DNA from 2 places in the Bradyrhizobium sp. CIAT3101 genome. Region 2 is predicted to be linked to the other one. Evidence: riboswitches for the same ligand, from Rfam matches in the RefSeq annotation. Region 2 holds a riboswitch; the other holds the start of a gene.
The links. Region 2 has a riboswitch for S-adenosylmethionine ahead of QA645_RS04790 (homoserine O-acetyltransferase). Riboswitches for the same ligand answer to the same signal wherever they lie in the genome.

Region 1 (4,184 bases), 1.3 Mb from region 2:
CATTGCGCGCGAGACTTCGCCCGGCACGCCGCAGATCGCCGGGCCCTTCCAGATCCATCGCGGCGGCGGATAGCGGATCCAGGCCTTGGTGTCGCTCTCATACATGTATTCGACGTGGACACCGCCGATCCAGTTGGAGAGATAATGATACTGAGCCGCCGCCACCGCCGGCGGCAGATGATCGACCCCGAGCTTCTTGAGACCGGGCAGGAAGCGCTCCTGCTGCTGGCGGCGGAAGACGCGGAAGACGAATTCAGCAGCGTCCGCCGTGCCGCGCCGCGTGACCACGGTGAGGATGAGGCCGGTGAAGTAAGCGTGATAGAGGTCGGCGACCGCGCGCCAGCGTTTCCATTGGGCTTGTTGCGCGGCGTCAGCTGCGGTCATCGTTTGCTCCCGGCTTGTTGTTTTGCGGGAGTGTGTCATCGCGGATCGGGTGACGCAATCTCCGCTGTCATCGCCCGGCGAAGACCGGGCGATCCAGTATTCCAGAGGCGATTGTGATGGAGCCGATAGGCCGCGGCGTACTAGATGCCCCGGTCAAGCCGGGGCATGACAGCGTGTGTGCAGCTACACCCGGAAATGCTTGCTCAGCTTGAGGCCCTGCGCCTGGTAGTTTGAGCCGATGCGCTGGCCGTACATGGCGTCGGGGCGCGCGAGCATCTTCTCGTAGACGAGGCGGCCGACGATCTGGCCGTGCTCGAGGATGAACGGCACTTCGCGCGAGCGCACTTCCAGCACGGCGCGAGATCCCAGCCCGCCCGCGCCGGCATAGCCGAAGCCGGGATCGAAGAAGCCGGCATAGTGCACGCGGAATTCGCCGACCAGCGGATCGAACGGCACCATCTCCGCGGCGTAATCGGGCGGCACCTGCACGGCTTCCTTGGAAGCGAGGATATAGAACTCGCCGGGATCGAGGATCAGGCTGCCGTCGGGACGGGCCGAGATCGGCTCCCAGAAATCTTCCACCGCGTAGCCGGAGCGGCGATCGACATCGACCACGCCGGTGTGCCGCTTGGCGCGATAGCCGACGAAGCCCGTGCTTTTCTCGCCGGAGAGATCGACGGAGACGGCAACGCCGCCGGTGAGATCCGCATCGTCGATATCGACCAGACGCTCGGTGGCATGCAGCGCATCGAGCGCGTCGGCATTGAGGATGGCGTCACCGGTGCGGAAGCGCACCTGCGACAGGCGCGAGCCCTCACGCACCAGCACCGGAAATGTCTTCGGGCTGATCTCGGCATAGAGCGGACCGTGATAGCCGGCGCCGATCATGTCGAAACGACGGGTGCCGTCGGCGATCACGCGGGTGAAGACGTCGAGCCGTCCGGTCGAGCTTTTGGGGTTGGCGGCCGCGACGATCTCCGGCGGCAGCGCAAGGCTCTCGAGCAGCGGCACGATGTAAACGCAATTGGTCTCCAGCACCGCACCGTCGGCGAGGCTGAACTCGTGCAGCTTCAACTGATCGATGCGCTCGGCGACGGTGGCACCGGGGCCGGGCAGGAAGCTCGCGCGCACGCGATAGGCGATGTCACCGAGGCGCAGATCGAGGCTCGCCGGCTGGATCTGGCTTTCGACGAAATCGTACGCGGGCAGGATGAGGCCCTCTTCCGCCATCGCCGCGATCATGCGGTCGGGCAGGATACCATTGGCGTCGGCGGCAACCGTGAACGTCAACCGGGGGTCCTCATCGGGGGTCAAATACATCCGGACATGCGGGAAATACTAGCCTTTTACGGCTATCCGATGGACGCCTTGACGAAAAGGGCATTGCGGAATATGAGCATCACTTATCCCGTGGTGATTTGAGCCGGCCGGCTTGCAGCCACGTTAAATAAGTCGCTAAACAGGCCGGGGACCTCTGTGATCCCGGCCCGTGGAGATTTCCAGGCCGGTTTTTTTGTGACCGTTTTAGCGTCAACGGTCATGTCGGAGGGTCCTATGTCGAAGTCGCCTGCCAACTACCGTCCCGAAACCCGCCTAGTCCATTCCGGCACCCTGCGTTCGCAATATGGCGAGACGTCGGAGGCGCTGTTCCTGACCCAGGGCTATGTCTACAACAGCGCCGAGGAGTGCGAGGCGCGGTTCAAGGGCGAGGACCCCGGCTTCATCTACTCGCGCTACTCGAACCCGACGATCGCGATGTTCGAGCGCCGCATGATCGAGCTCGAAGGCGCAGAGGCCGCGCGCTCGGCGGCAACAGGCATGGCCGCGGTGACGACGGCGATCCTGGCGCCGCTGAAAGCCGGCGACCATGTCGTCGCGTCTCGCGCGCTGTTCGGCTCGTGCCTCTACGTCATTCAGGATCTGCTGCCCCGCTACGGCATCGAGACCACGCTGGTCGACGGCGCCAATCTCGACGAATGGCAGCGCGCGCTGAAGCCGAACACCAAGACGTTCTTCCTGGAGAGCCCGACCAATCCGACGCTCGACGTGCTCGACATTCCCGGCATCGCCGAGATCGCGCATAGCGGCGGCGCGCGGCTCGTCGTCGACAACGTGTTCGCCACGCCGATCTGGCAGAGCCCGCTCGCACTCGGCGCCGACGTCGTCGTCTACTCCGCGACCAAGCACATCGACGGCCAGGGCCGCTGTCTCGGCGGCATCATTCTGTCGTCGGAAGCCTTCATCGCCGAGCACATCCACAATTTCATGCGCCAGACCGGCCCGTCGATCTCGCCGTTCAACGCCTGGGTCCTGCTCAAGGGCCTGGAGACGCTCGGCGTGCGCGTGCGCGCGCAGACCGACACCGCGGCGCGCATCGCCGACGTGCTGGCGAGCCATCCGAAGATCGCGCGACTGGTCTATCCCGGTCGGGCCGATCATCCGCAGGCCGCGCTGGTGAAGAAGCAGATGCGCGGCGGCTCGACGCTGGTCGGCTTCGAGGTGAAGGGTGGCAAGGCGGCGGCGTTCCGCGTGCTCAACGAGCTGAAGCTTGCAAAGATCTCGAACAATCTCGGCGACGCCAAGAGCCTCGTCACGCATCCGGCGACGACGACGCATCAGCGGCTGAAGCCGGAAGTGCGCGCCGAGCTCGGGATCGGCGAAGGCTTCATCCGCTTCTCGGCCGGGCTCGAGCATGCCGACGATCTGATCGAGGATCTGACCGCGGCGCTGGAGAAGGCGTGAGAGCTTCCTGTCGTCCCGGCGAAAGCCGAGACCCATAACCACAGGATTAGGTTTGGCGAAGACTGGTAGTTAAGCGGTCTCCGGTACTAGCGCCGAAATCCACCGATAGATCACGCGGTATGGGTCCCGGCGTTCGCCGGGACGACAAATCACATCGGCCGGTACGTCCGCACGTCCGCGGGCACGTTCACGCCGAGCTTGATCTGGCCGACCGAGCGGATGATGTCGTCGCCGAGCAGCTGGGCGAAGCAGGCATAGCCCCAATCGTTCATGTGCAGGCCGTCGGCGATGACAAAGCTCTCGACCGGGAGCGCCTGCTTTTCATGCCATTCGCGCATCACTTCGAAGCGCGGGAAGATACCGACGTGACGGAGCTCGGCGACCTTGCCGAGCAGCTTCACCATCCTGCTTGCCCTTTCGGGACGCTCGGTGACGCGCGGCGAATATTGCGGATCGACCAGCACGACGTCGGCATCGCCTGCGGCCTGGATGCGGGTGACGCCGTCCTCGACCATTTTGGCGGTGTCGCCGGGATCGAGATCGCGCAGCACGGCGTTGGTGCCGACCTGCCAGATCACGAGATCCGGATGCACGTCGATCACCTCCTTCTGGAGGCGCTTCATCATCTCGGGCGCGTCCTCGCCGCCGATTCCGGCATTGATGACGGTGATGTCGGCGGTGGGATATTGCCGGCGCAGCTGCGCAGCGAGACGGTTCGGATAGTTGAAGTCGGGCGAGCTCGCGCCGTAGCCCGCCGTCGACGACGAGCCGAATGCGACGATCACGACGGGCTTACCCGCGACGAGCTTGCTCGCGACATGCGGCAGCGAGCCCATCGTGTTCGCACCGCCCTTCGGCGACAGACACGGCACGCGGCTGAAAATGTCGCCGGCGGATTTCGCGACCTGCTTCACCTTGTCGATGGCGCGCGAGGTGAGGCCGCGCTGCTCGGCGGACGACGTCGCGGCAATCGTGGTCTGGGACGGTGATGCCGGTGCGGGATTAGCGCCCTGCTGCGGCGCCGGCGTCGCCTGGGCAGCCTGAGCGCGCGCAGGGGC
Region 2 (4,184 bases):
CGTCTGCGACAGGATCACGTAGTCGAAGGCGTCATCGGGATAGTTGACGAGGTCGGTATCGGCATCGCCCTGCACCACCGCGAGGCCTTTTGCCACGCAGCGGTTGACGCCCTCGCGCGACAGCTCGATGCCACGGCCGTCAATGCCGCGGGTCTCGAGCAACTGAAGCAGATCGCCGTCGCCGCAGCCGACGTCGAGCACTTTCGAGCCCGGCTTGACCATCTCGGCGACCAGCAGATGGTCGGCGCGAAACGGGCCGGACTGCTCCGCAGTGAGACCGTTGAGCGGCAGCACTTGCTGTACAGACATCGCTAGCCGTCCTTGCTGGTGAGCCCGCGCGCCTTGCCTGCCGATTGCAGGAAGGCGCGGGAGATGTCGAAGAATTCGGGCACGTCGAGCAGGAAGGCATCGTGGCCGCGGTCGGTCTCGATCTCGGCAAACGACACCCGCGCACTCGACGCATTCAGCGCGTGCACCAGCGCGCGCGACTCCGAAGTCGGGAACAGCCAGTCGCTGGTGAAGGAGACCACGCAGAAGCGGGTCTGGATTCCCGCGAACGCTTTCGCCAGCACGCCGCCATGGTCGCCGGCGATGTCGAAATAATCCATCGCGCGCGTGAGATAGAGATAGGAGTTGGCGTCGAAGCGCTCGACGAAGGACGAGCCCTGGTAGCGCAGATAGGACTCGACCTGGAAATCGGCATCGAACGAGAAAGTCGGCAGCTCGCGGTCCTGCATGCGGCGGCCGAATTTTCGATGCAGTGCTGCGTCCGAAAGATAGGTGATGTGCGCAGCCATGCGCGCGACCGCGAGGCCGCGATGCGGATGGATGCCCTGATCGGCGTAGGCGCCGTTGTGCCAGTCGGGATCGGCCATCACGGCCTGGCGGCCGAGCTCGTGGAAGGCGATGTTCTGTGCCGAATGCCGCGTCGAACAGGCAATCGCCAGCGCCGAGTAGACGCGCTTGGGATAGGCCGCGGTCCATTGCAGCACCTGCATGCCGCCCATCGAGCCGCCGACGACGGCGAACAGCGTGTCGATGCCGAGCCGGTCGATCAGCATCGCCTGCGCGCGCACCATGTCGGGGATGGTGATGACGGGGAAATCCAGGCCCCACACCTTGCCGGTTGCGGGATTGATCGAGGCGGGCCCCGTCGAGCCCATGCAACCGCCGATCACGTTGGAGCAGATGATGAAGTAACGGCTGGGATCGAGCGGACGGCCGGGACCGACCAGCGTCTCCCACCAGCCGGATTTGCCGGTGACGGGATGCACATTGGCGACGTGCTGATCACCGGTCAGCGCATGGCAGATCAGCACCGCGTTGGAGCGATCGGCGTTGAGCTCACCATAGGTCTTGTAGGCGATCTGGAACGGGGTGAGATCGATGCCACAATCGAGCCGCAGCGGCTGGTCGGCGCCGAACTGCGCGACCTCCGAACTCGGATGATCGACCTCATGCGACCGGTCGTCGGCACTGATCGCGGGACTGGGGACAGACTTGACGCCAACCATCTCTGACCATCGACCTCGTTTGCGATCAAACGTGAGACCGCGATGAAATCAGGCCATAAAAAACCCGGCCTGAACGATAGGTTCGGCCGGGATCGAAAGCGTCCCCGGCCTGTTTAGCGAGTTTTTTAACGTGGCTGCAAGCCGGCCGGCTCAAATGACCACGGAACAGGCAAAAACCTACCGGCTTGGGCCCTTTTCGTCAAGTCACGGTCCGGATAAGCCAAAATGGCCTCTCTGCGGGCTCCCTGGCAGGTCGTCATTTCTCTTTGCTTTCGCCGCCCTGACTGCCTAATCAAGACATCGACCGCAGCGGATCCGGCTTGCCCGATCCGCATTGGAACGCCACTCACAACAGCACTCGCAGATATGTCCCAACGTCCGCCCGCGCCACCATCTCTCCAGGAATTGCGCAAGGAGATCGACGCGATCGACGAGGGCATGCATCGCCTGCTGATGCAGCGCGGCGACATCATCGACCGCCTGATCCAGGTGAAGCAGACCCAGGAGGTCGGCTCGGCGTTCCGCCCGGCGCGCGAAGCCTCGATGATGCGTGACATCGTGCAACGCCACCGTGGCATTCTGCCGCTCGACACGGTCGAGAGCATCTGGCGCGTCATCATCTCGACCTTCACCTATGTCCAGGCGCCGTTCTCCGTGCATGCCGACATCTCGGTGAGCGAGCCGGCGATGCGTGATTCCGTGCGCTTCCATTTCGGCTTCACGGTGCCTTACGTCGCGCATTTCAGCGCGCAGGCGGCGGTCGAGGCCGTGGCGAAATCCAAGGGCGACCTGGCGCTGGTCTCGGCGACATCGAGCCGCACGCCGTGGTGGCTGGAGTTGGAGGCTGATGGTGCGCCGAAGATCATTGCGCGCATGCCCTTCGTCGAGCGCGCCGACCATCCGGCGGCGCTGCCCGTATTCGCGATCTCGCGCGTCGCCGACAGCGCCGTGGTGACGGAGGTCGAGACCTTCAGCGTGCGCGTGTCGGGGTGGAACGCCGAGGTCGCGCGGGCGCTGTCGCCGCTCGCCGATATCGTGGCGGTGCCCGATACCGCCTTCGACGGCGCAGCGTTGCTGGTCTCGGTCACCAGCGACACCAGCATCGACAAAATCAGGGCTGCTCTGATCGAGGCAGGGGCCTCGGTGCGCTCCACGGCTCTCGTCGGCAGCCACGCAACGCGCTATACGGTGCCCCCGACCGGGCCGAAATCGTAAATCGCGTACCGCCTAAGCCTATCCGGAGTTGAAGATGTCCCGCCCCGTGCCGAATCCCGGCATTCTCGATATTGCGCCCTACACGCCCGGCAAGACCCCGGTGCCGGAGCCGGGCCGCAAGGTGTTCAAGCTCTCGGCCAACGAGACGCCGTTCGGACCCTCGCCCAAGGCGATCGAGGCCTTCAAGCACGTCGCGGACCATCTGGAGGACTACCCGGAAGGAACCTCGCGCGTGCTGCGCGAGGCGATCGGCCGTTCTTTCGGGCTCGATCCGAACCGCATCATCTGCGGCGCCGGCTCGGACGAAATCCTCAACCTGCTCGCCCACACCTATCTCAGCCACGGCGACGAGGCGATCTCGACCACGCACGGCTTCCTGGTCTACCCGATCGCGACGATGGCGGTCGGCGCCAAGAACGTGGTCGCGGCCGAGAAGAACCTGACCTGCGACGTCGACGCCATCCTCAAGGCGGTGACACCGAAGACGAAACTGGTCTGGCTCGCCAACCCCAACAACCCGACCGGCACCTATATCCCGTTCGACGAGGTCAAGCGCCTGCGCGCGGGCCTGCCGTCGCACGTGCTGCTGGTGCTGGACGCCGCCTATTGCGACTATGTCTCGCGCAATGATTACGAGATGGGGATCGAGCTCGTCGCCACCACCGACAATACGGTGGTGACGCACACCTTCTCCAAGATCCACGGCCTCGCGGCCCTGCGCATCGGCTGGATGTTCGGCCCCGAGCACATCATCGACGCCGTCAACCGCATCCGCGGTCCGTTCAACGTGTCGACGCCGGCGATGTATGCCGCGGTCGCCGCGATCGAGGACACCGCGCACCAGGCGATGTCGAAGCAGTTCACCGAGACCTGGCGCAACTGGCTCACCGAGGAGATCACCAAGCTCGGACTGAAGGTGACCCCGGGCGTTGCCAATTTCGTGCTGATCCACTTCCCGCAGGAAGGCAAGACCTCGGACGCGGCCGATGCCTATCTCACCAAGCGCGGCCTCGTGCTGCGCGCGCTGAAGAACTACGGCCTGCACCACCAGCTGCGCATGACCATCGGCACCGAGGAGGCCAACCGCCTCGTCGTCGACGCCCTGCGCGACTTCATGGCCGACAAATGAGCGTGGACCCGCACTTCCAGCGCGTCGCGCTGATCGGCTTCGGTCTGATCGGCGGCTCGATCGCGCGTGCTGCCAAGCTTCAGGGCTTGGCTGGCGAGATCGTCACCACCGCGCGCTCGGAGAAGACGCGCGCGCGGGTGCTCGAGCTCGGCATCGTCGACCAGGTCGTGGCGACCAATGCGGAAGCCGTGAAGGACGCCGATCTCGTCATCCTCTGCATTCCCGTCGGCGCCTGCGGGCCGGTGGCACAGGAGATTGCGGCGCATCTCAAGCCGGGTGCCGTCATCTCCGATGTCGGCTCGGTCAAGGGCGCTGTCGTCAAGGAC

Region 1: another riboswitch for S-adenosylmethionine. It lies ahead of QA645_RS42020 (O-succinylhomoserine sulfhydrylase); the one in region 2 lies ahead of QA645_RS04790 (homoserine O-acetyltransferase).

Annotation. Positions count from the first base shown of each region.
Region 1 covers NZ_CP121634.1:9,071,383-9,075,566, forward strand. The annotation lists gene QA645_RS42010 (hypothetical protein) at 1-384, opposite strand, end outside; gene QA645_RS42015 (2'-deoxycytidine 5'-triphosphate deaminase) at 568-1,674, opposite strand; SAM riboswitch at 1,785-1,864, shown strand; gene QA645_RS42020 (O-succinylhomoserine sulfhydrylase) at 1,939-3,126, shown strand; gene QA645_RS42025 (SGNH/GDSL hydrolase family protein) at 3,276-4,184, opposite strand, start outside.
Region 2 covers NZ_CP121634.1:1,052,343-1,056,526, reverse strand. The annotation lists gene metW (methionine biosynthesis protein MetW) at 1-309, opposite strand, end outside; gene QA645_RS04790 (homoserine O-acetyltransferase) at 312-1,514, opposite strand; SAM riboswitch at 1,607-1,686, opposite strand; gene QA645_RS04785 (chorismate mutase) at 1,881-2,729, shown strand; gene hisC (histidinol-phosphate transaminase) at 2,764-3,858, shown strand; gene QA645_RS04775 (prephenate/arogenate dehydrogenase family protein) at 3,855-4,184, shown strand, end outside.